Regions from separate parts of the Rhizobium sp. TAL182 genome, predicted to be linked through region 3. Evidence: riboswitches for the same ligand, from Rfam matches in the RefSeq annotation. Region 3 holds a riboswitch; each other region holds the start of a gene.
The links. Region 3 has a riboswitch for thiamine pyrophosphate ahead of thiM (hydroxyethylthiazole kinase). Riboswitches for the same ligand answer to the same signal wherever they lie in the genome.
Positions count from the first base shown of each region.

Region 1: it holds a riboswitch for thiamine pyrophosphate, as region 3 does, so the genes downstream of both, thiC (phosphomethylpyrimidine synthase ThiC) here and thiM (hydroxyethylthiazole kinase) in region 3, are expected to answer to the same signal.
Region 2: it holds a riboswitch for thiamine pyrophosphate, as region 3 does, so the genes downstream of both, Tal182_RS20895 (ABC transporter permease) here and thiM (hydroxyethylthiazole kinase) in region 3, are expected to answer to the same signal.

Region 1 covers NZ_CP021025.1:78,417-88,596, reverse strand. The annotation lists gene Tal182_RS22625 (acyltransferase) at 253-1,314, shown strand; TPP riboswitch at 1,420-1,551, shown strand; gene thiC (phosphomethylpyrimidine synthase ThiC) at 1,646-3,478, shown strand; gene thiO (glycine oxidase ThiO) at 3,481-4,464, shown strand; gene thiS (sulfur carrier protein ThiS) at 4,461-4,658, shown strand; gene Tal182_RS22605 (thiazole synthase) at 4,660-5,433, shown strand; gene Tal182_RS22600 (thiamine phosphate synthase) at 5,430-6,050, shown strand; gene Tal182_RS22595 (FAD-binding and (Fe-S)-binding domain-containing protein) at 6,370-9,396, shown strand; partial or broken gene Tal182_RS33210 (FadR family transcriptional regulator) at 9,427-9,761, shown strand; gene Tal182_RS22585 (hypothetical protein) at 10,066-10,180, shown strand, end outside.
Region 2 covers NZ_CP021024.1:4,196,070-4,206,249, forward strand. The annotation lists gene fdhF (formate dehydrogenase subunit alpha) at 1-905, opposite strand, end outside; gene Tal182_RS20865 (NADH-quinone oxidoreductase subunit NuoF) at 972-2,528, opposite strand; gene Tal182_RS20870 (formate dehydrogenase subunit gamma) at 2,525-3,004, opposite strand; gene Tal182_RS20875 (LysR family transcriptional regulator) at 3,140-4,033, opposite strand; gene Tal182_RS20880 (metalloregulator ArsR/SmtB family transcription factor) at 4,111-4,452, opposite strand; gene Tal182_RS20885 (SDR family oxidoreductase) at 4,556-5,326, opposite strand; gene soxR (redox-sensitive transcriptional activator SoxR) at 5,450-5,920, opposite strand; TPP riboswitch at 6,253-6,366, shown strand; gene Tal182_RS20895 (ABC transporter permease) at 6,527-7,333, shown strand; gene Tal182_RS20900 (ABC transporter ATP-binding protein) at 7,330-8,142, shown strand; gene Tal182_RS20905 (ABC transporter substrate-binding protein) at 8,210-9,220, shown strand; partial or broken gene Tal182_RS20910 (acyltransferase) at 9,310-10,180, shown strand, end outside.
Region 3 covers NZ_CP021028.1:374,939-385,118, reverse strand. The annotation lists gene Tal182_RS28470 (RidA family protein) at 97-609, opposite strand; gene Tal182_RS28465 (ABC transporter permease) at 659-1,528, opposite strand; gene Tal182_RS28460 (ABC transporter permease) at 1,528-2,469, opposite strand; gene Tal182_RS28455 (ABC transporter substrate-binding protein) at 2,553-4,079, opposite strand; gene Tal182_RS28450 (DUF1349 domain-containing protein) at 4,308-4,892, shown strand; TPP riboswitch at 4,988-5,084, shown strand; gene thiM (hydroxyethylthiazole kinase) at 5,126-5,926, shown strand; gene thiE (thiamine phosphate synthase) at 5,923-6,558, shown strand; gene thiD (bifunctional hydroxymethylpyrimidine kinase/phosphomethylpyrimidine kinase) at 6,555-7,388, shown strand; gene Tal182_RS28430 (GNAT family N-acetyltransferase) at 7,603-8,082, shown strand; partial or broken gene Tal182_RS32585 (glycoside hydrolase family 3 protein) at 8,107-8,322, shown strand; partial or broken gene Tal182_RS32580 (ABC transporter ATP-binding protein) at 8,320-8,553, shown strand; gene Tal182_RS28420 (ATP-binding cassette domain-containing protein) at 8,550-9,449, shown strand; gene Tal182_RS28415 (hypothetical protein) at 9,519-10,180, shown strand, end outside.

The sequences.
Region 1 (10,180 bases), on a different replicon from region 3:
GGTATCGCGGCGGCAAATTTCCTGTCGATAAAACTTTAGGTTCCGCTGTGGCAATATTTTCAACCCGAATGTCTATCGTCGCAACTTGCGGAAGAAAATGAGCCGGACGATCTTCGCGGAATGTGCAGCGGTTTTTGACTCCCGGCAGGAAAATGCACGCAAACATGAGGGGAGTGAAAGCCCTTGGCTGTCACAGACGAGTTAACCCGATCAGAATTCTGTGGCACCGCGGATCTTGATACCAATGGCGCCTTGCGCCCGGCCAGTTGGGAAAACGAGGTAAAGAACCATTTTGTCTTCCTGGACGAGCTTCGGGGGATAGCGGCGCTGTCAGTGGTTCTCCTACATGCTAACCAGGCTTTTGCCTTCGGCCTTCATTTTCACGCCTATCTGGCGGTGGATTTCTTCTTTTGTCTCAGTGGCTTCGTTCTCGCACACGGATATGACGCAAAGCTGAAGTCGGGCATGTTGCGAAACAGGACATTCCTCCTCAAACGCACAATACGACTTTATCCCATGATCGCGGTCGGTGTCGCTTTAGGCGTTCTCGCGGCGCAATTTACCTACGCCTCGATTCTTTCCGGTCTTGACGTCTCGATTCTTGCACTCGGCGCATTGCTTCTTTTGCCGCTCGGACTTTTGGTGGGACAAGAGGCGTTCGCGATCAACAACCCCCTCTGGTCTATCTGTTTTGAAATAGTCGCAGGCGTGGCCTACGGCTCAGTCGCCCGACGGAGAATTCGTCTTTGGCATGAGATAGCGGCTCTCGCCCTATTGGCCGCAGCGCTTTTCGCCGTCGTCTCGATCGAGGGTACCGTCGGACCGGTCGGATTTGGCAGCTGGCGAACGTTCTTCGAGGGATTGGTCAGGGTCGGCTTTTCGTTCCTTGCCGGTGTGCTGATCTTCCGCTGGGATATAAGCAACCGTATCAGGGCGGTACCGCCTCAGGTCCCGCTTTTCCTCCTGATCGCGGTTCTGTTTTGCCCCTTTGCCGTCGCCAGAGACATCTTCGACTTCGTCTGCATCGCTATCATATTTCCGATCGTGCTCGTGCTGGCCGTAGCGGTTTCCTCCCATGAGAAACGGCCATTCGCCGCATATCTTGGCCAGATATCTTATCCTCTCTACATCGTCCATCAGCCAATAATGCAACTCGGCGCTCAGCTCCAAATCTCCACCGGCGAGGTGATCCCACGGCCGATCACCGCCGGCCTCGCACTCCTGACTGCCATAGCTGTTGCGCATCTCTTGTACACTCGCTTCGATACACCCGTGCGCGTCTATTTAGGCCGCAAGCTGCTCAGACCAGCTTGACGGCGTCGTTTTTTGCGACGGCGGCAACCCCCGTGCTAGGGATTGGGCGATGGAAACGCATCGGGTCGTGGCTTGACACGAAGGCCGCTCCGGTCTTTGATGCCGAACATTCACCAGGGGTGTCCCGGCAAGGGGCTGAGATTCTGCTGAACAATATGGCTTTGCCTGTTGTGGCGCAGTGACCCGTTGAACCTGATCCAGTTCATACTGGCGTAGGGACGGTGCGGACGCGGCGGCTGTTGGGCGAATCTCGCTTTGTCGCGCAAAGCGTCTTTCCATCATTCCAACACTGGAACTGGGTCTCCAAACGTCAAACCTTGGAGCCTCATCCATGAATATTGTTGCACCCCAGCTTACTCCCGTCGTCACCACCGGCCCGCTTCCGGCCTCGACCAAGATCGTCAAACCCGGAACGCTCTATCCGGATCTGCGCGTGCCGATGCGCGAAATCAGCCTTCACCCGACCTCCGGCGAGCCGCCGGTCACGGTCTATGATTCCTCCGGCCCCTATACCGATCCGGCCCATGTGGTTTCCATCGACGCCGGTCTGCCGCGTTTGCGCGAGGCCTGGGTCAGGGCGCGCGGCGACGTCGAAACTTATGAAGGCCGGGTGGTGAAGCCTGAAGACAATGGTTTTGCCACGGGCGAACGGCTGACGCCGGAATTTCCCATTCGCAACACGCCGCTAAAGGCAAAGGCCGGCCGCGCCGTCACCCAACTCGCCTATGCGCGTGCCGGCATTATCACCCCGGAAATGGAATTTATCGCGATCCGCGAAAACCTCGGCCGGCAGGCCGCGAAGGAGGCGCTCGCCCGCGACGGCGCGAGCTTCGGCGCGCATGTTCCGGATTTCGTGACGCCCGAATTCGTGCGCCGGGAAGTCGCCGAGGGCAGGGCGATCATCCCGGCCAATATCAACCACCCCGAATCCGAACCGATGATCATCGGCCGGAATTTCCTAGTGAAGATCAACGCCAATATCGGCAATTCGGCCGTCACCTCGTCGATGGCGGAAGAGGTGGAAAAGATGGTCTGGGCGATCCGCTGGGGCGCCGACACAGTCATGGACCTTTCCACCGGTCGCAACATTCACAACATCCGCGAATGGATCATTCGCAACTCGCCGGTTCCGATTGGAACCGTGCCGCTTTACCAGGCGCTCGAGAAGGTCAACGGCATTGCCGAAGATCTGACCTGGGAAGTCTATCGGGATACGCTGATCGAGCAGGCCGAGCAGGGCGTCGACTATTTCACCATCCATGCCGGCGTGCGGCTGGCCTATATTCCGCTCACTGTCAATCGCGTCACCGGCATCGTCTCACGCGGCGGCTCGATCATGGCCAAGTGGTGTTTGCATCACCACAAGGAGAGTTTCCTCTACGAGCATTTCGAGGAAATCTGCGACATCTGCCGTGCCTATGACGTCTCCTTCTCGCTCGGCGACGGTTTGCGGCCGGGGTCGATCGCGGATGCCAATGACGCAGCGCAATTTGCCGAGCTCGAAACCCTCGGCGAACTGACGAAGATTGCCTGGGCCAGGGATTGCCAGGTGATGATCGAAGGCCCCGGCCATGTGCCGATGCACAAGATCAAAGAGAATATGGACAAGCAGCTCAAGGTCTGCGGCGAGGCTCCCTTCTATACGCTCGGTCCACTGACGACCGACATCGCGCCGGGCTATGATCACATCACCTCCGGCATCGGCGCCGCGATGATCGGCTGGTTCGGCACGGCGATGCTCTGCTACGTCACGCCGAAGGAGCATCTGGGGCTGCCCGACCGCAGCGATGTCAAGACCGGCGTCATCACCTACAAGATCGCCGCCCATGCCGCCGATCTTGCCAAGGGCCATCCGGCCGCCCGCATCCGCGACGACGCGCTGTCGCGGGCGCGCTTCGAATTCCGTTGGGAGGATCAGTTCAACCTCTCCCTCGACCCGGATACGGCGCGTTCCTTCCACGACGAGACCCTCCCGAAGGAGGCGCACAAGGTGGCGCATTTCTGTTCGATGTGCGGCCCGAAATTCTGCTCCATGCGAATTTCCCACGACATTCGCGCCGAAGCCCAGAAAGAGGGATTGGAAGCCATGGCGGCCAAGTACCGCGATGGCGGCGATCTCTACATGCCGGTCGCAGAGGTCGCGAAAACGCCCGTCGGAGAATGACCATGCGCGTTCTCGTCAAGGGGGCCGGCGTTGCCGGCCTCACCGTGGCCTGGCAGCTCTATCGCCACGGCTTCCGCGTCACTCTTGCGGAGCTGGCCGACAAGGTCGGCGCTGGTGCCTCCGGCTTTGCCGGCGGCATGCTGGCGCCGTGGTGCGAGCGGGAAAGCGCAGAAGAGCCGGTGCTGACGCTCGGTCGCCTTGCCGCGGACTGGTGGGAAGCGGCACTGCCGGGCCATGTCCATCGCCGGGGAACGCTTGTTGTGGCGGGCGGGCGCGATACCGGCGAACTCGAGCGCTTTTCCCGCCGGACAAGCGGATGGGAATGGCTGGACGAGGCGGCAATCGCAGCCCTCGAACCGGATCTCGCCGGCCGCTTCCGCAGGGCGCTGTTCTTCCGGCAGGAAGCGCATCTCGATCCGCGGCAGGCGCTCGCGGCATTGGCCGCAGGACTTGAGGACGCCCGAATGCGACTGACGTTGGGCGTCGTCGGCGAAGCGGAGGTTGATCATGACCGGGTGGTCGACTGCACCGGTGCCGCACAGATCGGCCGGCTGCCTGGATTGCGCGGCGTTCGAGGTGAGATGCTCTGCGTCGAAACAAGCGAGCTCAGTCTCTCCCGCCCCGTCCGCCTGCTGCATCCGCGCCACCCGATCTACATCGTGCCGCGGGACGAAAACCGCTTCATGATCGGAGCGACGATGATCGAAAGCGACGATGGCGGCCCGATTACCGCCCGTTCGCTGATGGAGTTGCTGAATGCCGCCTATGCGATGCATCCTGCCTTCGGCGAGGCACGGGTGACGGAAACCGGCGCAGGCGTGCGGCCCGCTTATCCTGACAATCTGCCGCGCGTGACACAGGAGGGACGCACTCTCCATGTCAACGGCCTCTACCGCCACGGCTTTCTGCTTGCGCCGGCCATGGCCGGCGAGGTGGCGCGGCGTCTTCTCACCGACCAAGGACAACCGGAAAGGAGGCCCTCATGACCTTCATCATCAATGGCGAGGAACAGGAGGTCGCCGCCGCGACGCTGGCAGACCTGCTTCTCACTCTGGACTACGAAGGCGGCTGGATCGCAACTGCGGTCAACGGCGAGTTGGTGCACCGCGAGGACCGCGCCGATTTCAGGCTCGGCGAAGGCGACCGCATCGAAATTCTCTCACCCATGCAAGGAGGCTAAGATGCTGAAACTATACGATGTTGAAGTCGGCTCAAGGCTGCTGCTTGGCACCGCACGCTATCCGTCTCCCGCCGTCCTTGCAGAGGCAGCGAGACGCTCCAAAACCGAGATCGTCACCGTCTCGCTGCGGCGCGAGGCCGCCGGCGGCAAGGCGGGCGGCGCCTTCTTCGAGCTGATTCGCGAGCTTGGCGTGCGCGTGCTGCCGAATACGGCCGGATGCCACAGCGTGCAGGAGGCGGTGCTGACAGCGAAGATGGCGCGCGACGTTTTCCGCACCGACTGGATCAAGCTTGAGGTGATCGGTCATCAGGATACGCTGCAGCCCGATGTCTTCGGACTTGTCGAGGCGGCTCGCATCCTGTCGGGCGAAGGCTTTCAGGTCTTCCCCTATACGACCGACGATCTTGTCGTCGCCGAAAAACTGCTGGATGCCGGCTGCCGCGTTCTGATGCCGTGGTGCGCGCCGATCGGCTCCGCCATGGGACCGGTGAACCCGATGGCGCTGCGGGCATTCCGAGCACATTTTCCGGATGTGCCGCTCATCGTCGATGCCGGCATCGGCCGCCCGTCTCACGCCGCCGCTGTCATGGAATACGGCTATGATGCCGTTCTTCTCAACACCGCCGTTGCCGGCGCTGGTGATCCCGCCGCCATGGCCGAGGCCTTCGCGCTTGCCATCGATGCCGGCCGCATTGCGCATGGCGCCGTGCCGTTGGAGCCGCGCGACATGGCCGTCCCATCCACTCCCGTCATCGGCAAGGCAGTCTTCTCATGAGGCTAGACCCCTTCTATCTCATCGTCGACAGCGCCGAATGGGTCGAGCGTCTCGTGCCACTCGGCGTCAAACTCGTCCAGCTGCGCATCAAGGATTGTCCGAACTCCGTGCTTCGCGAGGAGATCCGGCGTGCGAAAGCCACCTGCGCGGCAGCGGCCTGCCAATTGATCATCAACGATTACTGGAAGCTGGCGATCGACGAGGGATGCGATTTCATTCATCTCGGGCAGGAAGACCTGATCGCGGCCGATCTGGCTGCCATTCGCCGCGCCGGCCTGAAGCTCGGCCTTTCCACGCACGACATATCGGAGCTGGAGACGGCGCTGGCGGCCGAGCCGGATTACGTTGCACTCGGACCGGTCTGGCCGACGATTCTCAAACAGATGAAATGGGCGCCGCAAGGCATTGAACGTCTTTCGGACTGGCGGCGGCGCGTCGGCGCGATACCGCTCGTCGCCATTGGCGGGATCACCGCCGAACGCGCGCAGTTGGTGCTGGAAAAAGGCGCCGATAGTGCTGCTGTGGTCACCGATATCACCCGCAACGCGGATCCCGAGGCCCGCACGCGACAGTGGCTTGCCGCGACCGCGCCGTGGCGGCCCGCGAATGAGGTATGAAGGGTTGATCTTGCCGACAGCGCGGAAACCTTTGATGCTGCCGGGCAGGGTATTGTTACATGCTCAACTACACCGGAAATTCGACTTTTCGATTGCGTAGTTCACTTGTGAGGGGGAACGCCGGTTCGGATCTGTTCAACAGCCAGACGTCGAATGGCGAGTCTCAGGTTCTACTCCCTCCAAGAGAAGAGCAATTTTCAATCTTGCCAGCCTGTCGGTTCAGCATTCAGCCATGGCGAAAATGGCTGCGGTACCTGCGCACCTCTATTTCAGTTGCTTCAAAAGTTTTATAAGCTCGGGCGTTTTCGGCAGCGATAAAATGATCCCCCGTATCAAGACCAGAGAATCTTCACTTCTTCCCGGAGCTGGCTTCTTCGAGCGACTGCTCGAGGCAGGCTTTGCCGGCGACATCGAGACCAGCGCCGCCTCGCGCACCGTGCTTTCGACGGATAACTCGATCTACCAGATCGAGCCGGCGGGGATCCTCTTTCCCAAGGATATCGAGGACATGAAGGCCTTGATGCGGGTCCTCTCCGAAGACCCGTTCCGCGGCCTGCGCGTCGTCGCGCGCGGCGGCGGCACCGGCACCAATGGCCAGTCGCTGACGGACGGCCTCGTCGTCGACTGCTCACGGCATATGGACCGGGTTCTGGAGATCGATCCGGTGCGGCGGGTCGCCCGCGTCGAAGCCGGCGTCGTCAAGGACCAGCTCAACCGCGCCCTTGAGGATCATGGCCTGTTCTTCGCTCCGGAACTTTCGACCTCCAATCGGGCGACGATCGGCGGCATGGTCTCGACCGATGCCTGCGGCCAGGGCTCCTGCCTCTACGGCAAGACGAGCAACCATGTGCTCGGCCTCAGGATGGTCCTGACCGATGCGACGGACTGGTGGTCGCGTCCCCTCGACGACGTGTCTCTCGCCGAGATCAAGTCACGCGGCGACCGCGTCGGCGAAATCCACCGGACGGTCGACAGGATCGCGCGCGACGAGCGCGCGCGCATCGAGGAAATCTTTCCGCGCCTCAACCGCTACATGACGGGCTACGACCTTGCGCATATCCGTCGCGACGACGGACGCTTCGATCTCAATGCGATCATCTGCGGCTCGGAAGGCACGCTGGCGATGATCGCCGAGATCGAGCTCAACCTTCTGCCGATCCCCAAATATGCGGCGCTGGTCAATATCCGCTACGACGACTTCAACACCGCTCTCGAAGACGCAAGGTCGCTGACCGCGCTGAACGTCGCCTCGGTGGAAACGATCGACGAGAAGGTGCTTGGCCTTGCCAAGGGTGACATCGTGTGGAGCGGCATCGCGCGGTTTTTCCCGGATGACCAGCGCGGTCCGGCCAACGGCATCAATATCGCCGAGGTGTTGGCCGACGACCCGGTCGAGTTGGAACAGAAGCTCATGGCGGTGACGTCGGCGCTGGCCCGCGCCGATGTCGTCCGCAATATCGGCCTTACGATCGCCCGGGAGAAGGCGGACGTCGAGGCGATATGGGCGATGCGCAAGCGCGCCGTCGGGCTTCTCGGCAATGTCGAAGGCCCGGTGCGCCCGGTGGCTTTCGTCGAGGACACCGCCGTCCCTCCTGACAATCTCGCCGCCTATATCCGAGAATTCCGCGCTCTCCTCGATGCGGCCGGCGTCTCCTACGGCATGTTCGGGCATGTGGATGCGGGCGTGCTTCATGTGCGGCCGGCCCTCGACCTGACGCGGGACGACCATGTGCCGCTCATCCGGGAAATCACCGACGCGGTGGTGGCGCTCACCCGCAAGCATGGCGGCGTTCTCTGGGGCGAGCACGGCAAGGGTGTGCGTTCAGAATATGTGCCGGAATTCTTCGGCGATCTCTATCCGAGCCTCCAGCAGATCAAGAAGACGTTCGATCCGGAGAACCGCCTCAATCCGGGCAAGATCGCCACGCCCGACGATGGCGCGCTGATGAAGATCGACGAGATTCCCTTGCGGGGAAGCGTCGACCGCATCATCGGCAACGAGATCCGCGCGGTCTTCGACAATGCAGCCTATTGCAACGGCAACGGCGCCTGTTTCGATTTCGACGAGACCAGCCCGATGTGCCCGTCCTACAAGGCAACCCGCAACCGGGTTTACTCGCCGAAGGGGCGCGCCGCCCTGATGCGGGAATGGCTGCGGCTCCTCGTCGAGCAGGGTGTCGATCCCCGTGAGGAAGCGGTTCGGCTCCGCAATTCGAACAAGGTGATCGGGCTTGTCAGGCGGGCGTTCAACTCGCTGAACCCGGCCAATCGGACCGATTTTTCGCACGAAGTGCGGGCAGCTATGGATACGTGCCTCGCCTGCAAGGCCTGCGCTGGTCAATGTCCTGTCAAGGTGAGCGTCCCCGCGTTCCGCTCGAAGTTCCTGAACCTCTATTACGGCCGCTACCTCAGGCCGCTGAAAGATCCGCTGGTGGCCGGCATTGAGGCCACTCTGCCGCTGATGGCGCGGATCCGTCCTCTCTACAATCTCCTTGCCGGAACGGCTGCCGGCCGCGCGGCGATGAAGCTCGTCGGCTTGACCGCGCTGCCGAAGATGCCGCCGGCGTCACCGCTGGCTGGCCTCGGGGTTCCGACCGCCGACGCGGAGCAGATCATGAAGATGTCTCCCGAGGCGCGCGGCCGCACCGTCGTCTTCATTCCCGACGCCTTCACTGCGCATTTCGATCCCAAAGTGGTCGTCGCCGCCGTCGAGGTCGCCCGCAAGCTCGGGCTGTCGCCGTTCATCGCGCCGCCGCTCACCAACGGAAAAGCGCTGCATGTCCACGGCTACCTCGACCGTTTCGAAAAGGCGGCCGTCGCGACCTTGCGCTCCCTGAATCGTTTGGCGACAATCGGCGTGCCGCTTGTCGGGCTGGACCCATCCATGACCCTCGCCTATCGCAGCGAGTACATGACCTTGCCGAAAGGACTATCCCACGCAACCGTGCTGCTGCCGCAGGAATGGCTGGCCGCAAACGGCAAGGACCTGGCGGAGGCGGTCAGGCGGCAGGCCGTGGCGACGGTCCGGCTTCTGCCGCACTGTACCGAACGCACCAATATTCCCTCGGCGGTTGCGCAGTGGAAAGCGGTCTTCGGCACCCTCGGCATCGACCTGCAGGTGGCCGATGCGGGTTGCTGCGGCATGGCGGGAACGTTTGGCCACGAAGCCCGCAACAGAGAGATTTCCGAAACGCTCTATGCGATGAGCTGGGCAGAACAGATCGCCGCCGGCGAGGACGGGACCGTCGTCATGGCGACCGGCTATTCCTGCCGGTCGCAGGTCAAGGAAATAGACCGCAGGACGATCCCCCATCCTCTAGAAGTCATCCGGGATCTGTTAAGCTGAAAACCCGGGCGCAAGGCAGGTGGCGAGACGCTGACGTCGCTGAAGGTCGGCGGCAGGGTGACCGCCAGCCAGGGGCCGGCGTTTTCGTCAGCGAAAAGGATGCCAGGACCCTGAATTTCGAGATCAGCCGGGTCGAAGACATCCGTTCCGCCATGCAGATCCTCGAACTGCGCCTGGGTGTCGAAATTCAGGCCGCAGCGCTCGCCGCAACCCGGCGCACGCCCGAGGCGCAACCCGCATTTCCCGAGTTTTCTGGAAGCGTGATGGAGAGCATCAACTTCGAACTGGTGCTCAGGCACCGTCAGTCGTTACGCGCCGATCAGGGATATCTGAAGAGGATCAAAAAGGAGCATGCGGCAATGGTTCCTTTCGCGCGCGGCCACAGCTGCTATTGCGAATAGCCCACCACAGAAGCAAGTTCCATAATTCCGCTTACGCCAGATTCGGCTGTAGGCGGGGTACATTCTATTTCCAACCGCGACGCGCCGGGCCGCCCTTTTGGCGCTCACGCGAGCAGCCAGTTTTCGGCACGCAAGCCCTCGCAACTGAAAAAGTCCACACATTATTCGTCGCTCAGAGCTCAGGGAACGAAATCCGGGCGATCAGGTTAGTCCAAAGGAAAAGCGGGCTTTCGAGCCCTGGCGATGAGGTGAACCCGAGGAGCAGGTTGTGAATGTTGTAAGTTTTCCGCGCCAGCGCCACGATGATCCCGATCGCGCTTTCGTCAGCACCGATGCAGATGAGCGACGGCTCTATAGATTTGCCCTGCAGTACGAGATGGATG
Region 2 (10,180 bases), on a different replicon from region 3:
TGAGTGGAATAACCGTAGGCGAAGCGGCCCTTGACGCAGGAATGGCCGCGATTGGCCTGTCCCTCCTTCCACGGCACCATGCGCACCAGTTCCTCGCCGCGCATCTCCGCCTTGAAGGAGCAGCCGACGCCGCAATAGGCGCAGGTGGTGACGGCCGAATGCTCCGGCTGGCCGATCTCGATCACCGATTTCTCCGTCAGCGTCGCCGTCGGACAGGCCTGGACACAGGCGCCGCAGGAAACGCATTCGGAATCCATGAAATTCTCATGCATGCCGGGTGACACGCGGGAGCCGAAACCGCGCCCCTCGATCGTCAGCGCAAAAGTGCCCTGCACTTCCTCGCAGGCGCGCACGCAAAGCGAACAGACGATGCATTTGGAGGGATCATAGGTGAAATAGGGATTGGACTCGTCCTTCGGCATCCATTTCAGATTGATGTCGCCGTTGCTGCGCGCCTTGACGTGATTGTCGCCCTCATAGCCGTAGCGCACGTCACGCAGGCCGACAGCGCCTGCCATGTCCTGCAACTGGCAATCGCCATTGGCAGCACAGGTGAGACAGTCGAGCGGATGATCGGAAATGTAGAGCTCCATCACGCCGCGGCGGATATCCTTCAATCGTCCCGTCTGCGTGTGCACCACCATGTTTGCCGCCACCGGCGTCGTGCAGGAGGCCGGCGTGCCAGGGCGGCCCTCGATCTCGACGAGACAGAGCCGGCAAGAGCCGAAGGCATCAACCATGTCGGTGGCGCAGAGCTTCGGCACCTCGATGCCGGCTTCCATTGAGGCGCGCATGATGGAGGTGCCTTCCGGCACGCTGATCTGTTGCCCATCAATGGTGAGCGTCACCATGGTTTCGGATTTCGAAGCGGGAGTGCCGTAGTCGATTTCATGGATGAGAGACATGGTCGGCCTCCTGTAGGGAAATGGGATTGCGCAGGTCACGGCATGCGGCTGCAGCTTGGAAGATCATCACTCGGCAGCCTCCACGACCGGTGCCGGCACAAAATCTTCCGGGAAATGCGTCATGGCGCTCATCACGGGATAGGGCGTGAAGCCGCCAAGCGCGCAGAGCGACCCGAATTTCATGGTATTGCAGAGATCGCCAAGCAATATTCGGTTCTCCTCCGGCTCGATGCCGCGAGCGATCTTGTCAACCGTCTCGACGCCGCGCGTCGAACCGATGCGGCAGGGCGTGCACTTGCCGCAGCTTTCGACAGCACAGAATTCCATGGCGAAACGCGCCTGCTTCAGCATGTCGGCCGTGTCGTCGAAGACGACAATGCCGGCGTGGCCGATGAGTCCGTCCTTGGCGGCAAAGGATTCGTAGTCGAAAGGCGTATCGAACAGCGCCCGCGGGAAATAGGCGCCGAGTGGTCCGCCGACCTGCACGGCCTTGACCGGCCGGCCGGTCCTCGTGCCGCCACCGATCCTGTCGACGATCTCGCCGAGCGAAAGACCGAAGGCTGTTTCGTAGAGACCGCCATATCTGACATTGCCGGCGATCTGCAGCGGAATGGTGCCGCGCGAGCGGCCCATGCCGAAATCGCGGTAGAAGGCGGCGCCCTTTTCCATGATGACAGGCACCGAAGCCAGTGAGATCACATTGTTGATGACGGTCGGACAGTCGAACAGACCCTTATGCGCCGGCAGCGGCGGCTTGGCGCGCACGATGCCGCGCTTGCCTTCGAGACTGTTCAAGAGAGCCGTTTCTTCACCGCAGACATAGGCGCCGGCGCCGGTACGCACCTCAATATCGAACGCGCGGCCCGAGCCAAGCACCGACGGGCCGAGGATCCCGGCCTGCCGCGCGATGCCGACGGCCTCGCTCATCGCAGCGATTGCATGCGGATATTCCGAACGGGTGTAGACGAAGCCCTTCGTGGCGCCGGTCGCAAGTCCTGATATTGCCATGCCTTCGATCAGCACGAAGGGATCGCCCTCCATGATCATCCGGTCAGCAAAGGTGCCGCTGTCCCCCTCATCGGCGTTGCAGACGATATATTTGCGTTCGCCGCTAGCATCGAGAACGGTCTTCCACTTGATGCCCGTGGGAAAGCCGGCACCGCCGCGACCGCGCAGGCCGGAATCGGTGACTTCCTTGACGATTTCAGCGGGCGCCATCGCCACGGCGCGGCGAAGGCCGGCAAGGCCGCCATGCGCCTCGTAATCCGAAAGCGAGAGCGGATCGATGACGCCGCAGCGGGCGAAGGTCAAGCGGGTCTGTTCCTTCAAGAACGGGAGGTCTTCAACCTCCCCGAGACAGAGGGGATGATCGCCGCCGTTGACGATCCCGGCGTCGAAAAGACCGGACACATCCTTTGCCTTCACCGGTCCGTAGCCGATGCGCTTGCCGGCAAGCTCGACCTCGACCAGCGGCTCCAGCCAGAACATTCCGCGCGAGCCGTTGCGCACGATCTCGGCATCGAGGCCGCGGGCGACGATCTCCTGGGCAATCGCCTTTGCCACCTTTTCGGCCCCGAGCGCCAGCGCAGCGGCATCGCGCGGAACATATATCTTGACTGTCATCGGCGCGCCTCCGCAACGAGTTCCGCCGCCATCTGATCGTCGAGCCGGCCATACACCTCGCCGTCGAGCATTGCCGACGGCGCGCAGGCGCAGAGCCCGAGGCAGTAGACTGCCTCCAGCGTCACGCTGCCGTCGAGCGTCGTCTGGTGAAAATCGATGCCGAGCAGCGCCTTGATGCGCTCAGCCAGCGCGTCGCCACCCATCGACTGACAGGCCTCGGCGCGACAGAGCTTCAGCACATGCCGCCCGGCGGGGTGGTCGCGATAATCGTGATAAAAGGTCATCACGCCATGCACCTCGGCGCGCGAAAGGTTCAGTTCCTCCGCGATCACGGGCAGGGCTTGCTGCGGCACATAGCCGAATTCCTGCTGAACTTGATGAAGAATGGGAAGCAGCGGCCCTTCAAGGGAGCGAAGGTCGGCGACAATGGAACGCGTGCGCGCTGCGATATCGCCTTCGGCGATATGAATGGTCATGAGGCAGCCCTCCCAGCCGCTTGCTCGTTGCGGAATGGCGCTCTCCACCGGCATGAGGCCATCCCCTCATGCAGCATCTCAGGGAAGCCGGCGACGATCAATAAAGCTATCTCGTGGATTGATAGGTTTTCTCTATCAGAGCTCTTCATCCCGCACGAGCACGCGCGCTTCATGCAGCAAGGCCGAAACGAGCGGCGTGAAGGGTTCGCGATAGGGCGCGACGAGGCCGACCAGATGGTGGGCCTCCGGTTCAACGATCGGAATCATGCGGATTTCTATTGGGAATCCAAATGATTTCGCGACGTTGCGCGGCATGATGCTTGCCCAGCGCCCAGTTCTGACATGCGAGAACAGCACGATCATCGAGTTGGATTCGAGAGTTGGATGTACGGTCGCGCCCGCTTCCGTCAGGTGCCGGTTGATGATGCGTCGGTTCTGCATGTCGGCGGTCAATAGACAAAGCCGAAGATCGCCGACCTCCTTCCAGGTCACGTTGTCGCGATCGGACAGCGGGCTGCCCGCAGCCGTGATCAGGTGATAGCGCTCGGCGTAGAGGGGAACACTGGTGACACGTCCGAGCGGCTCATTTTCAAGATAGGTGATACCGGCATCGATCTCGAGATTTTCGAGCATGCTCAGCACCTGCAGCGAGTTCCGCGAGACGATCGAGAAGGTCACTCCCGGATGTCGTTCCTGAAAGGGCGTGGTGATGCGCGAAAGCATGGCGAGCGCGGTCGGAATGGCAGCGAGGCGGATGTGGCCGGAAAGACCGCGGCGGGCGGCGCGCATCTCTTCCCGCATGGTGCGAGCATCGCCGACGATGCGCCGCGCCCATTCAAGCACCCGCTGCCCCTCCGGCGTCAGCCCCTGAAACCGCGAGCCGCGCTGCACCAGCATGACGCCAAGCTGGTCTTCAAGCTGCCGGATGGCGGCCGAAAGTGTCGGCTGGGAAATCCCGCACTCCTCCGCGGCGCGGCCGAAATGCTTTTCGTTGGCAAGGGCGATGAAAAATTCCAGCTTGTCGATCATCCGGTCTCCCGATCCGGCGCGAAATCATCCGGATCAGCCTATCTTCGACGCAGCAACCGTGCTCCGCAAGGGCGGTACTAATTGTTTTCAGCAGCCGGAAAAAGATCGAACAACGATTCAAGGAAGGCAAGCACGCTTGTATTGCCGATACGGTAATAGACCAGCCTACCCTGACGGCGCGTATTGACGAGGCCTTCAAGCCTTAAACGTGCGAGCTGCTGCGAGACCATTGCCTGCTGAATGCCGAGGATGTTTTCGATTTCACCGACCGTCCGCTCCTCACTCGCGAGTATGCAAAGAATCAGAAGTCGGGTCTGGTGCGCCAGTGCCTTCAGCAGATCGCTCGCCTCACGAGCGTTTCCAGCGAGTTTGTGCAGTTCCTGACCGGACATTCCCGGCTCGGGCTTGGGCAATGGCATTCGACATCTCGGAAGGGAAGCGAAAAGGCAGATCAGCACAATAGCATATTCGCACACGCGAATTTGCCAAAAGTGATGAAATGTCAAAAAAGGTCTAACCAAATCAGCAGATAAGCTGGCCGCCATTGATCTCGATGACCTGGCCGGTAATGTATCCGGAGAGGGAGGGTGCCGCCAGGAACAGATAGGCCGGAGCGCAGTCCTCCGCCGTGCCCAGCCGCTGCAAGGGAATAGACTTTCTCGTCTGCTCCAGCTTTTCGCGGGAGGAATAGCGCTCATGGAAATCCGTCTCGATCGTTCCGGGCGAGACACAATTGACGCGGATGCTATCCGGCGCGAGCTCGCGGGCAAGCGCCTTGGAATAGGTGGAAACGAAAGCTTTCGAAGCGGAATAGATCGAAGAACCGGGACTGCCGCCGGTCAGCGCGGAAATTGAAACGGTGTTGACGATGGCAGCGCCTTCCGCCGCCTTTAATGCCGGCAGCAGCGCACGCGTCAGCGCCACCACCGACGTCTGGTTCAAACGCACGATCGCCTCATAATCTGCGTCGGTCAGTGTGGCAGCCGGAAAACGGCCGAGCATGGTGCCGGCGTTATTGACGAGCACATGCACCTTGTCGAAAAAGGCAAGCGCATTTTCGGCAAATTGCGCAGCGCCGCCAGCGGCGGTGAAATCGGCGTGCAGCAGCAGCGCCCGTCTTTCGGATTCAGCCGTCAGCAGAAAATCCGGCAGCTCGCGCCCCGGTTTGCGTCCGGTATGGACGATCACCTTCGCGCGGCAGTCCAGGAACTGCCGGGCCACTTCGAGGCCGATGCCCCGCCCGGCGCCGGTCACGATGACATTGCGATTCTCGAATAGTCTCGGATGGAACACGAAGCCGTCCTCCTCGCGGACAAAGCCGCCTGTTGCGCCATTCGCCCTTAACATATGAGCGCGCCGGCCGAAAGAAAGGCGGCATCATCTTTCCGCGAGAGGCTAGCGCTCTTCCTCGAAAGCTCACACTTCGTTTTCGCTCTCCAGCAGCCGCGGGCCCGGCCCTTCCTCGCCGAGCCGATCGAAGGGATTGCGCAACGGACAGCTTTCGATCGACAGGCAGCCGCAGCCGATGCAGCCGGTCAGACGGTCTCGCAGCAGGCTCAGCTGTCTGATTCGCGTGTCGAGCTCATCCTTCCAGCGCGCCGACAGCGTCTGCCAGTCGGCAACCGTCGGCGTGCGTCCCTGCGGCAGGGAGGCAAATGCCGTCTGGATTTCCGAAAGCGGAATGCCGACACGTTGCGCCACCTTGATGATGCCGAGCCGGCGAAGCACATCGCGTCCGTAGCGCCGCTGGTTGCCGCGCGTGCGGATACTCGAGATCAGCCCCTTGACCTCATAGAAATGCAGCGCCGAGACGGCAAGACCGCTGCGTTGCGCCACTTCACCGACCGTCAGAAGCCTGCCGAGCGGCGTTGCAGAAATCCTATTCATCGCCTATTGACCTCAATATTAGTTGAGGTTTTATAACCCCTGCTCCCCCGCCCGTAAAGCGCGAGGCGCAGGAAGGAGCGGCAGTGAGATCATCCGGTCGATAAAAGCTGGAACGAGGGCATCGGCGCTCGTCCGCCCCCGTATCGATCGCTCCAGCCGATATAGCCCCCGAGAGGCGAGCGCTCGGGTTCCGTTCCCGGCAGGTACGGAACCTCGGAAACACCCGGACAGGACCTCTGTCCGGGTGTTTTTTCTTTTGCGCCCCATCCCGACCGGCCGGACTGCTTTGCAATTTTGCGGTTGCGGCAAGAAAACCCCGATGATAGTTTTCGCCGAAATAACAGGGGAGCTCCGTGTCGCCGGGGCTGAGATGCGAGGCGCAAGCTTCCGGACCCTTCTAAGCTGATCTGGGTAATGCCAGCGGAGCGAGGTCCAAATGCATTCCGGCGCGCAAGTGTCACTCTACCCGACGTCCGGCCATTCCGCCGGCATCCCTATCGATGCCGTCAAGGCAATCGCCCCGAATTGCGGCAGGCTGCGCATCGAGACCGATGCCCTCGACAGGTTTGCGCCAACGGCCCGACGAAAGCCTGAAATCGAGCGCCGATGACATCGCCACGCCCATCGGATTCGCGTCTTGCGACGCTCTGTCTCGCCGTGTACCGGGCAATGCCCGCCTTGCTCGCAGGCTTTGCCTTTCTGGCGGCATGGGAACTCTATGTCGATCTTTCCGGCATCAAACCGTCCATTCTGCCGGCGCCTTCGCGTATCCTTGTCCAGGGCTGGCTGAACCGAGAGGGGCTGATATCAAACACCTGGCCGACGCTCGGCGCCACACTCGGCGGTTTCGCTCTGTCGCTCGCCTTCGCCTTCGCCTCTTCGATCCTGATGGATTTCATGCCCTTCATGCGCCGGGCACTGCTGCCGATCTTCATTGCCAGTCAGACTTTGCCGCTGGTGGCGATTGCACCCCTCGTCGTTCTCTGGTTCGGTTTCGGCCTTTTGCCGAAGATATTGCTGGTGGCCCTCGTCACCTTTTTCCCGCTGCTCGTTGCCCTGCTTCAGGGTTATGAGGCAACCGACCGCGATATTGCCGAATTGCTGAACTCGATGAAGGCGAGCCGCTGGCGCATTTTCCGCCTGGCGCGCCTTCCCTCCTCTTTGCCCTTTTTCTTCGCGGGTCTCAGGATCTCGATCACCTATGCCGTCGTCGGCGCGATCTTTGCCGAATATGCCGGCGCTGCAAGCGGCCTCGGCATCTATATCCTCAACGCCAAGAACAATTTCCGTCCCGATCTCGTGCTCGCCGCCGTGATCATCAGCGCTCTCTTGACGCTCTGCCTCTTCGCGCTGACGCTGGTTATCCAGCGTTTCGTCATGCCCTGGCAGCCATCCCAGGAGCGGCGCCGATGACCGGTCAGATGCTTGAGCTGCGCAACATCTCGAAATCCTTCGACGGCATGAAGGTTCTGAGCGACATTTCACTCACCGTCGCAAACGGCGAGTTCGTTTCGATCGTCGGCCCATCCGGCTCCGGAAAATCGACTGTGCTGAGACTGCTGACACAGGCGCTGCGGCCTGATTCCGGCGCCATGCTTTTCAACGGTGCAGCGCTGGAACAGACGCCGCATTCCTTTGCCTTCATGCCGCAACGCGATGCGCTGATGCCGTGGCGCCGAATCATCGATAATGCCGCGCTCGGCCTTGAAGTGAAAGGCATGACTCGTCGGGCGGCCCGCGCCGCTGTCGCGCCCCTCTTCGAGCGGTTCGGCCTTGCCGGCTTCGAGCATCACTACCCCTCTTCTCTTTCCGGCGGCATGCGCCAGCGTGCGGCACTGCTGCGCACCGTCATCCAGAAGCAGGACATGCTGCTGCTCGACGAGCCCTTCGGCGCGCTCGATGCGCTGACCCGCACACAGATCCAGGAGTGGCTGCAGGGCATGTGGACCGAACATCGCTGGACGGCGCTGCTAATCACGCACGATGTCCGCGAGGCCGTTTTCCTCTCCGATCGGATCTACGTGCTGTCTGCCCGCCCGGCCCGCATCATCCGCGAATTCCGTGTCCCCCTGCCCAGCCCGAGAAGCATCGCCGATCTCGGTTCACCCGCAGCTCAGGCAATCGAGACTGAAATCCTGCAAACCCTGCTTCATCCGCTGGAACAGGATGATTTTAGGCCGGTCGGCCTGAAATCTGAATCCTGTTCCAATTTAAAGAGTTAGGGCATGATGTCGTCCGAAAACGCTCACACTTTTCGGCATCATGCTCTCAAGACCTGAGGAGGTCACCATGCCGCTTCTCACCCGTCGCCAGACGATCCTTGCCACCATCGCAACAAGCCTCGCCGGCCGCGCCGCCTTCGCCCAACCGGCGCCCGCAAAGGTTCGCATCGCGCTCGACTGGACGCCCAACACCAACCATATCGGCATCTATGTCGCCAAGGCGAAAGGCTTCTATGCGGCCGCCGGCCTCGATGTCGAAATTCTACCCTTTACCGACACCAGCGCCGGCACGCTGGTGTCGAACGGGGTCGCCGATTTCGGCATCAGCAGCGAGATCGAGGCCCTAACGCAGCGGGCTGGCGGCGGTGACGTGAAGATGGTCTATGGCATCGTCCAGACGGAAACCGCGCGCCTGATTTTCAAGGGCGGACGCGACGACATCAAGAGCCCTAGAGATCTCGACGGCAAGACCTATGGCGGCTTCGGCGGCACCTGGGAGAGCGCGCTGGTCTCGGCGATGATCCGCAATGACGGCGGCAAAGGCGACGTCAAGACCGTCACCCTCGGCACCTCCGCCTATGAGGCACTGGACAATGGCTCGATTGACTTCACGCTGGAGATCTACACCTGGGAGGGCATCGCCGCCGAGCTGGAGAATCGGAAGATCAGCCGCTTCCATTATTCCGATTACGGCATTCCCGACGAGCAGACGACGGTCATCGTTTCCAGCGACGCCTATCTCTCGGCCAGTCGAGAACACGCGCGCGCCTTCATCCAGGCCACACGTCAAGGCTATGTCTACTCCATCGACCATCCCGACGAAGCCTGCGACCTGCTGATATCAGGAAGTAACGGCGCGCTGATGAACGCGGAACTGGTAAAAGCATCTCAGAAAGCGTTGATCGAAGGCCATTTCCTGAGATCCGAGGCCGGCGTGATCGGCACGCTTGACCCGGCAAAGGCCGATGCCATCGGCGGCTTCCTGATCGAGAACGAGATCCTGGTGGATGCGAATGGCGTCGCGCTCAAAGAGAAGCCGGACTTTTCCACCTATTACACCAACGAGTTCCTCGGCTGATCCGGCCCGGGCCTTGCCGAAGCGGCTTTCCGCGGCAATGCTTTGAGCCTGGGGCGGTTTAAGCCGAATCGGGCAGGGCGGGGAACGACATGCGAGCACAGGACAGACTCGTCGGAGCAGACTTTCTGCGCGCGATGGCCTGCTTGTTGGTGCTCGCGCATCATCTCGCGCTCCGGCTGGATATGCGCAGAGTTCCGGATGAAATGGCGGCGACGGCAAACGTCCTCCGCTTCGGCAATTTCGGGGTCGCCATCTTTTTCGTGCTTAGCGGCTTTCTGCTTGCCCGCCCCTTCTGGCACGCTCTCGACGCCGGCGGCGCCATGCCGAACCTTGGGCACTACGCCATCCGCAGGTTGGCACGCATCGCTCCGGGCTTCTGGTTCGCCGCCAGCGTCAGCTTCGTCCTCAGCCTGACGCTGCTTGCCCTGCCGCCGACGCCGGAACTCGTCGTCCGCTACGTCTCGGGACTACTGTTCATGAGCCAGTGGCATTGGCGCACGTTTTTTCCCGTCGAAGCCGATGGGCCGCTCTGGTCCATTCCCTTCGAGGTGACCAGCTATGTGCTCCTGCCGGTCGGCTTTTTCCTGCTGTTTCGCTTGCCGCTGCTGCGGCGACGTCCGTTCTTCGCCCGCGCCGCCTGGCTCGGCGTCGGTGCCGTCGTCCTTCTTGCCCATCTGGTGATCCTGAGGCTCTTTGCGCTCGACGATATCGGTCGTGGCTGGGCATATGGCCTGCAGGGCGGGGCGAAGGAATGGATGCCTAACTATAATCCGATCGGCTTCTTTGCCGTCTTCGCGCTCGGCGCGCTTGCCGCCGGCATCGAAGTGATGTTGCCCGCAAGACGCTCCCCCTGGTTCGATGCCGCGGCACTCCTGGCCCTTGCGATTGCCGGTTACCGCCTCCTCACATCCCCCGGTGGCTCGGCCGAAGGTTACGGCTGGCTTGACATCCCTTATGGAT
Region 3 (10,180 bases):
TGCGATCATCCGGCAGTGTCGAGCCGCCGGAGAATGGCCGCGGGTTAAAATAGAAAAAGCTCATCCGAAGACCACTCCAAAGATGAAAACATCTCGTCAGCCATGCAAGGCGACGATTGCCTCGATCTCGACGGTGATGTTGCCGGGCAGTGAGCCGAAGCCGACAGCCGAGCGGGCATGTTCGCCAGCCGCGCCGAAGACGGCGATCAACAGATCCGAGCAGCCGTTGATGACGCTCGGATGATCCTCGAACTCAGGCACGGCATTGACCATGCCGAGCAGCTTGACCACTCGCTTGACGCGGGAGAGATCGCCGAGCGCATCATGCATGACGGCAAGCAGGTTGATGCCGGTCAGCCGCGCGTGCCGGTAGGCATCCCCGACATTGACGCCGCCGCCGACCTTGCCGGCATGCAGGAAGCCATCGGACTCGCGCGGCCCCTGGCCGGAAAGATAGAGCATGTTGCCTTCCACCACATGGGTGACGAAGTTGGCGATCGGCGGCGGTGGCGGCGGCAGCGTAATGCCGAGGGCGGCTAACCGTTGGTAAGGCGAATTCTCGACCTTGCCGGCGGCGGTTGGAAACTGATTCACGCGAACTCCTGTCATGCGAATTTTCGATTGGCGGATTTGGATTGGCCGGCCGCTGGTCGACGGATTAAAGGTCCTTGCGCAGTCTCGGGTCGAGCATGTCCCTCAGGCCATCGCCGACCATCTGCAGCGACAGCACCGAGAGGACGATCGCCACGCCGGGGAAAAGCGTCATCCAGTCGGCCTGGCCGATATATTGCCGGCCGGCGGCGATCATCGTTCCCCAGGTCGGGATTTCCGGGCTGACGCCGAGGCCGAGGAAAGAGAGACCGGCTTCGGCAAGCATCGCACTGGCAAAGAGGAAGGTGGCCTGCACCAGGATCGGCGACAGCAGATTGCGCAGCACGTGCCGCGTCATGATGTGGAAAGTGGAAATGCCGAGCGCCCTCGCCGCCTCGACATAGGGCAGCTCGCGAATGACAAGAGTCGAGGCGCGGACGATACGGGCAAGACGCGGCGCATAGACGATCGACAGCGCGATGATGACGGTCGTCAGCGACGGGCCGAGAGCGGCGACGAGGGCGATCGCCAGCAGAATATCGGGAAAGGCCATCATCGCATCAATCAGCCGGGCGATCGGCGTATCGAGCTTCTGGAAGAAGCCGGCGAGCAGGCCAAGCGTGACGCCGATAGCGGCCGACAGGGCGACGACCGCGGCACCGACCAGCAGCGACAGGCGGCCGGCGAAAATCGTGCGCGAGAAGACGTCGCGGCCGAACTCGTCGGTGCCGAAGAAGAACGTGCCGCTCGGCGGCTTCAGCCGATTGACGATCGAAAGCTTCGACGGCGAATAGGGCGCGACCACAGGCGCGAAGACCGCCAGCAGCACGAAGACCGTCATGATCAGCAGGCCGAAGGCCACTGTCCTGCGCTTCATCAGGCGGCGGACGAATTTACTGCCTTCGGCCTCGGCGGGTTTGATTGCGATATCGGCCATCAGTAGCGCACCCTCGGATCGACCAGCAGGTAGAGCATGTCGATCGCAAAATTGATCAACACATAGAGGGCGGCGATGACGAGCAACGCCCCTTGGATGACGGGATAGTCGCGCCGTAGCACCGCCGAGACGACGAGATTGCCGACGCCCGGCAGGCCGAAGACCGTCTCGGTGACGACAGCGCCCGATATCAGCACCGCCGCCGTCAGGCCGAGCACCGTCAGGATCGGGATCAGCGCATTCTTCAACGCGTGCTTGAGGATGACCTTGCGCTCGACCAGCCCCTTGGCGCGGGCCGTGCGGATATAATCATCGCCGAGCACGTCGAGCATCGAGGCGCGAGTGAAACGCAGGATCAGCGCCGAGGAGACGATGCCGAGCGCAAAGGCCGGCAGCGTCAGATGATACATCCGGTCGGCGAAGGTCGAACCCGGCCCGGCATAACCGGACACCGGGAAGAGGTTGAGCCTGACGGCGAAGAACTGCATCAGGATCAGACCGAGCCAGAAGCTTGGAATGCTGGCGGCAAACATGGCGAGCGTCGTTGCCGCCTGGTCGACGAAGGAGCCGCGCCGATAGGCGGCGTAGATGCCGATCGGCAGCGCGATGACGCTAGCGATGGCAAGCGAAAACAGCGTCAGGAAGAAGGTCGGCTCGGCGCGGTCGAAGAGCGCCGACGTCACAGGCATGTTGAGGAAGATCGACTGGCCGAGATCGCCCCGCAGCAGCTGGCAGATATAATAGACATATTGCAGGCCGAGCGACTGATCGAGCCCGAGCCTGCTTCTGAGATCGGCAATATCCTGCGGCGTCGCATCCGGCCCGAGCATGACGGCGGCCGGGTCTCCCGGCGTCACGCGCACGATGACGAAGACGATCGTGACGACGAGGAACATCACGACGACCATGCCTAACAGGCGCTGGAGGATGTAGCGGATCATGAATGCTGGCCTTCAAGCCTTTGCGGATACGGCAGAAAGGAAGACCGGCGCCGGCCGCAAAGGGCCGGCGCCGGCGGTGATGGTTACTTCTTGATCGAAGCATTCCAGAAATACGGCCACGGGGCCGGGTCGACGCCGTCGAGCTTGACCGATTTCGCCGAGACGGCGTTGAAATCGCCGATCTTCATGAAGGGCGCGTCCGTATAAATGGCCTTCTGGACATTGGCCCAGAGCGCCACCCGCTTCTTCGGATCGACTTCAGCGGTGAAGGCATCGACGGCGGCCTTGCGGGCCGGCGTGTCCCACCAGCCGGGCGAGCTGGTCGAGAGCGAGCCGATCAAGGCCGGCTCCGGCAGGAAGGGGCTGTGGGTGATGTAGATATCCCAGAGCTTCGGATCGGTGCGGCGCTGCGTCAGCGTCGCCCAGTCCACCACCTGCATATCGACGGTGAAGCCGGCAAGCTTCAGATATTCGGCGGCGACCTGCGCCATCTTGTAATGGAACTCGTATTGGCGGCTGGTCAGGATGCGGACCGGCTCGCCATTGTAACCCGCTTTCTTGGCGGCAGCCGCCGCCCCTTCCGGATCGGCGACATTATAGGCGCCCTCGACGCCGGCATCCGTCGACCAGGCAAAGCTCTTGGGGTAGATGGCGCCGTCGAGTGCATAAAAATCCTTGCTGCCGAAAGCGGCGGCCAGCATGTCTTCCATGCTGAGCGCCTGGCGGATCGCCTTGCGAACCTCGACATTCCCGGCGACACCTTCCTTCGTGTTGAAGACGAAAACAGGATAGCCGAAGGGCTTCAGCATGACCGGCTGCGAGGCCGTCGAGCCCTTCAGCTTGTCGTAGGATTCGACCGGGATCGAATCGACATAATCATACTGGCCGGAAACGGCGGCCTCGACGCGGGTGTTCGGATCCGGCACCGGCACGAAGCGGATTTCGTCGAGATATTGATGGCGGGCGCCGCCATAACCATTGCTGTCGCCTTCGCGCGACTTGTATCCGTCGAAGCGAACGAGCTGGATATATTGATCGGCCTTGCGCTCCTTCAGCATATAGGGGCCGGTGCCGATGAACTCCTTCATCGGTTCGTCCTGCTTTTCCGACGGGATGATGATCGCCGCCGAATTGTTGAAGGCGAGCAGCGAGGTCAGCGGCGCATAGGGTTGCTTCAGCGTGATGGTCACGGTCGCGGGATCGGCGGCAGCGATCTTGTCGATGAATCCGGCCACCTGCTTGCCGCGCGAGGCGATCTTCATCCAGCGGTTCAGCGAGGCGACGACATCATCCGAGGTCATATCGCTATTGTCGTGGAACTTGATGCCGGTCCGGAGCTTGATCGTATAGGTTTTGCCGTCGGCGCTAATCTCGGGCAGGCTTTCGGCCAGAAGCGGCGTGACGTTCCAGCTCTTGTCGAAGGTGTAGAGCGTTTCGAAAATATGCTGGGTGACGATGCCGACGAGATCGGCCGTCGACGACATCGGATCGAGCGTCGGCGGCTCGCCGATCGTCGCGACATTGATGACGCCGCCCTTTTCCTGGGCAAACAGGGTCGAAGGCAGAGCGACGAGCGCGGTGCCGAGCAGGAATGCGACAAGCGTTTTCATATGAGGGCTCCCGTTAAGTTCCACAATTATGTAATTCATCTTTTTGTAACAGAATAAGAGATGAAGTAATCGTGTCAAGCGGAAGCCCACGGATTATGTCGTGAGACGAGGGTCGCGACGGCCAACACCGCCGAACCGCGGGTGCGGCTGGCCGCCTTCGCGAAGCTCGCGCATTATGGGGGCGCTAAGAATCGGCAGCGCCCGCGGCTTCAATAAAGCGAGGATGGAATGGACATCGATTTCAACAACGGAAAATGGCTGAACGAACCGACAAGCTGGCACGCCGACGCAACCGGTCTGACGCTGACGACAGGCGAGAAGACCGATTTCTGGCGGGAGACCTATTACGGCTTCACCCGCGACAGCGGCCACTTCCTCGCCTTCCCCACCGCCGATAGCTTCACCGCCCAGATCCGCGTGCAAGGCGAGTTCCGCACCCTCTACGACCAGGCCGGCCTGATGGTGCGCCTCGACGAAAAACGCTGGGTCAAGACGGGCGTCGAATTCACCGACGGCGAAGCCTTCCTCAGCACCGTCGTCACCGACGGCAAGTCCGACTGGTCCGTTTCGCAGCCCTTCAAGGAACTTGAGGATTTCCACATCCGCGTTACCGTCGCAGCCGGCGCGCTACGCATTCAGGCCTCCAGCGACGGCAGCCGCTGGCCGCTGCTGCGGTTAGCGCCCCTCCCGATTGCCGACAGATACGAGGTCGGGCCGACCGCCTGCACGCCGGAACGCAGCGGATTGACAGTGCAGTTTTCGGAGTTTTCGATCGGGGCAGCGATTACGACGGATCTGCATGATTTAAGTTGAGGAACGCTGTGATCCCTTCAACCAGCTTTGTCGGAAGGCAGGCGAAACGTCATTTTCGGGATGACAGCCGCGTGGTTCTCTGCGAAAAAGAGCGCGATGAGAGACAGGGGCGTTCGTCGACAGACGGGCTGAGAAGAACCCTTCGAACCTGAACCGGATAATGCCGGCGGAGGGAGTCGCTCGGGGATCGCCGTAGACGCCGCCCCGCGCCTGCCCCGCCTGAAAGGGGCGCTATGCAGAGCAAGACCACCTCAGCCATGCTGGAGGCGATGCGCGAAAAGCCGCCGCTCGTCCACTGCATCACCAATTATGTCGCCATGAACATCGCGGCCAATGTCCTGCTGGCATCCGGCGCTTCGCCCGCCATGGTGCATGCGGCTGAGGAAGCCGGCGAATTCGCCGGCATCGCGAGCGCGCTGACCGTCAACATCGGCACGCTGTCGACCCAATGGCTCGACGGCATGCAGGCGGCGGCGAAGGCCGCGGCCGCAGCCGGCAAACCCTGGGTGCTCGATCCGGTGGCGCATTATGCGACGGGCTTTCGCCGCCAAGCGGTCGCCGATCTGCTGGTGCTGAAGCCCACGATCATCCGCGGCAATGCCTCCGAGATCATCGCGCTTGCCGGCGGGGAGAGCCGCGGCCAGGGCGTCGACAGCCGCGATCCGGTCGAGCAGGCGGAGGATTCGGCCAGTCGGCTCGCGGAGCGGCAGCAGGCAATCGTCGCCGTCACCGGCGCCGTCGATTTCGTGACCGATGGCGCGAGGGCGGTGCGCATCAAGGGCGGATCAGTGCTGATGCCGCAGGTCACCGCACTCGGCTGCTCGCTCACCTGCCTGGTCGGAGCTTTCGCCGCCACCGCGCCCGAGGATCTGTTCGGCGCCACCGTCGCAGCGCTCGCAACCTTTGCCGTCGCCGGCGAAGATGCCGCGCTCGGGGCGGCCGGCCCCGGCTCCTTCGCCTGGCGCTTCCTCGATGCGCTGGCCGCGCTCGACGGCGAAGCGCTGGATGCGAGAGCCAGGGTATCGATCGCATGAAGGCTTTCGACCTTTCGCTCTACCTCGTCCTCGATCCGGATCTCTGCGCCCGGATCGGCATGGTCGAGACCGCCCGCCTTGCCGTTGCCGGCGGCGCGACGATGGTGCAGCTGCGCGACAAACAGGCGGGGATAGCACGCATGATCGAGACCGGCCGCGCCTTGAAACAGGCGCTCGGCGGCACCGGCGCCCACCTCATCGTCAACGACGCCGTCGAGGCGGCGATCGCCATCGGCGCCGATGGCCTGCATATCGGCCAGGAAGACATGGATGCGCGCACCGCGCGGGGGATGATCGGCCCCGACATGATCCTCGGCCTCTCGGTCGAGACCGAAGCGCTCGCGGCTGCCGTCGATCGCGATCTCGTCGATTATACCGGCGTCGGCCCGGTCTTTGCGACGCCGACCAAGGCCGACCACAAGCAGCCGATCGGCTTTGACGGTCTTGCCAGGCTGGTGCAGGTCTCGCCGGTGCCGTCCGTCGCCATCGGCGGGTTGACAGCGGAGCATGTGGCCGACGTGTTTGCCGCCGGCGCCAAGGGGCTTGCCGTCGTCTCCGCCGTCTGCGGCACGCCGGACCCGGAAGCCGCCACACGCCGCATCGCCGCAGAAATCCGAAAGGTCCCGGCATGATCCGCAACGTCCTCTCCATTGCCGGCTCCGACCCATCAGGCGGCGCCGGCATCCAGGCCGACCTCAAGGCTTTTTCGGCCCGCGGCGTCTACGGCATGGCGGTGCTGACCGCGCTGACGGCGCAGAACACCCAAGGGGTCACCGGCGTGCATCTGGTGCCGCCGCAATTCGTTGCCGACCAGATCGATGCCGTCTTTGCCGATGTGCGCGTCGATGCCGTCAAGATCGGCATGATTGCCAATGCCGGCATCGCCGAAGCCGTCGCCGCCGCCCTTTCCGCAGCTCTGGCCGCAGCAACCGCCAAAGGACGCAGCATTCCCGTCGTCCTCGATCCGGTGATGATTGCCAAAGGCGGTGCCGCCCTGCTCGCGCCCGAAGCGGTCGACGTGCTGACGCTGCGGCTGCTGCCGCTCGCCACGATGCTGACCCCGAACCTGCCGGAGGCCGCCGCGCTGCTGCACCAGCCGGTCGCGACGAACCGGGTAGAGATGGCAGCGCAGGCCGAACGGCTGCGCGCCCTCGGCCCGGCCGCCGTGCTGGTCAAAGGCGGTCATCTCGACAGCGACGACAGCCCCGACGTGCTCGCCGCCGCCGACGGGCTGCATTGGTTCGAAGCCCAGCGGGTGCCGACGAAGAACACCCACGGCACCGGCTGCACACTCTCCAGCGCGCTGGCGGCCGAGCTTGCCAAGGGCGCTTCGGCGCGGCAGGCGGTCACCACCGCCAAGGATTATCTTGCCGGCGCGGTCGCCGCCGCCGGCAGCCTCAGCGTGGGCTCCGGCCACGGTCCGGTGCAGCATTTTCATGCGCTCTGGAAAGACGGCGCATAGGCGCTCAAATCGAAGAACATCTCCTATCGAACGGCCCGGTCTCCCCGGGCCGTTTTCGCCTGTACCAGCGACCCTGCGTTGAGAGCGCAGCCAGGGCGGCTGAATCACTGGCTCAGATTGAAAAACCCTGTTGACAAGCCCGGCGAGATGGCCAAGTCTATGACATAAGAGGGGTATATGTTCCGTAACAACGGAATAATAGGAGGAATGTCGGGTGCCGGACCTGCTTGTGAGCCTTTACTCCACGCAGCTCGCCGAGCTGAAACAGAGAGCCGATCATGTCGGCGCCTCCATCCGCCCGGCCCTCCCCCCGGAACTGCATCTTGTCGTCACCTGGGTTCGCGAACGGTTCAGCGAGAACTGGGCAAGCGAGGTCTCGGTCGCTTTCTCCCGCCAGCCCGTCGCCTGCCTGATCGCCATCGAAGACCGTGAGCTGCTCGGCTTTGCCTGCTACGACACGACGGCGCGCGGCTTCTTCGGGCCGACCGGCGTTGACCCGCAAGTGCGCGGCAAGGGCGTCGGCCTCGCTTTATTTTCCGCCTGCCTTCAGACGATGAAGACGCTCGGCCATGCCTATGCCTTTATCGGCGATGCCGGCCCCGTCGATTTTTACGGCCGAACCGCAGGCGCCATCACCATCCCCGCCCCCGACAGGGGCATTTACGAAGGCATGCTGAGAAGCATGCCGAGATGACCATCTGATACCGGAGCACTAGACTTGTCCTCGACCCCGCTCGCCCTTTTTGTCGGCCTTCCCAATCCCATACTTTCGGATGACGAATTTGCGTTGTTTCGTGAGACCAATCCGCTCGGCCTCTTCGTCGGCCGGCGCAATCAGCGCGAGCCGGAGCAGACGAAACGGCTGATCGAGCGCTTTCGCGAAGCCGTCGGCCGCGACGACGCCCCCGTCTTCACCGACCAGGAGGGCGGGCGCGAGATCCTGCAGCGCATCAACGAATTGCGCCGTCGCTTCGGCTTCTCCGTGCTGTTCATCACCCATGATCTCGGCCTGATGGTGCAGTTCTGCGACCGCATCGGCATCATGCTGTCCGGCAGGCTGGTGGAGCAAAATACCGCCGAAGCGATCTACCGGACGCCGCGGCACAATTATACGAAGAAGCTCTGGGCCTCCTTCCCCTCGCTGCATGGAGGCGTGCTGCTGTGACTGATGCCATTCTCGCACTCGACACGGTGACGAAGACCTTCGGTCATGGCGCGTCCGCCGTTCATGCCGCCCGCTCGATCTCCTTTTCGCTGCACGCTGGCCGAGCGCTGGCGCTGGTCGGCGAATCCGGCAGCGGCAAGACCACCTGCGCCCGTATGGCGATGCGCGAATACCTGCCGACATCGGGCCGCATTCTCTACAAGGGCTGGCCGGTCGAGACGGCGAATTCCGCTGAAATCGCCCGTTACCGCCGCTCGGTGCAGATGATCTTTCAGGATCCCTTCGCCTCGCTGAACCCCGCCCACACCATCGCCCACCATCTGAGGCGCCCGCTGAAGCTGCATCGCCCGGAGATTGCGGGGCACGAAATCGACGTGACCATCCGCGAACTGCTGCAACGCGTCAGGCTCGATCCCGACCTCGTCGCGCCGAAATATCCGCATGAACTCTCCGGCGGCCAGCGCCAGCGCGTCAACATCGCCCGCGCCCTTGCCGTCAAACCGGAGGTGATCGTCGCCGACGAGCCGACCTCGATGCTCGATGTTTCGGTCCGCCTCGGGGTGCTCAACCTGTTGAACGAGATGAAGCAGGAGATGAATCTCGGCCTGCTCTACATCACTCATGATATCGCCACCGCCCGTTATGTCGCCGAGGACATCGCCGTGATGTATGCCGGCCAGATCGTCGAATGGGGCAGCACCGCTCGGGTGATCGACAATCCGCTGCATCCCTATACCAGGCTGCTGCTCTCGGCTGTGCCGGATCCCGACGTCCGTTTCGAGGATCCGAAGGCACGTCTGAGGCCCGATGAGGTCGACGATATCCGCCGACGGTCGGCCGCGCCGCGGGACGATATCGTCGAAGCGGAGCCGGAGCATTTCATGCGAATGGTCTGACGCCGGTTTGCTGGTTTCGCCTCTCTGCCTGTGCTAGGGGACGGCTCTTTCTTGTGAGGCGAAACCATCATGCTGCCCTGGGTCCAACTCGATTCCGCGACCATCCCCGGCGAAGGCGGCGAGTTGCGCCTGAAGCAGCGCGGCAGCGAGTTCTCGATCATGCTCGGCGCCAACGAGCTGATGAACAGCCGCCTCAGCGGCTCGGAAGAAGCGCTCGCCACGCTTTCCTGGGAGCGGATCAAGGCGCATCCGAAGCAGAGGATCCTGATCGGCGGCCTCGGCATGGGTTTCACCCTGCGCGCCGCTCTTGCCGTCCTTCCCGATGATGCCGGCGTCACCGTCGCCGAACTGGTGCCGGCCGTCGTCGCCTGGGCGCGCGGGCCGATGGCCGAAGTGTTCAAGGGCTGTCTCGACGATCCCCGCGTCGGCATCCATCAGGGCGATGTCGGCGAGGCAATCCGCGCCGGCAAGAGCGCCTATGACGCGATCCTGCTCGATGTCGACAATGGACCGGACGGGCTGACCCGCAAATCCAACGACCGGCTCTATGATTTCGCCGGCCTGCGCGCCGCGCGCGAGGCGCTTCGCCCCGGCGGCGTGCTCGCCGTCTGGTCGTCCGGCCCCGATCCGGATTTCACACGGCGCCTCAAGGACAGCGGCTTTGCCGTCGATGTCGTCAATACCCGCGCCGGTCGCAAACGCGGCGTCCGCCACGTCATCTGGCTTGCGGT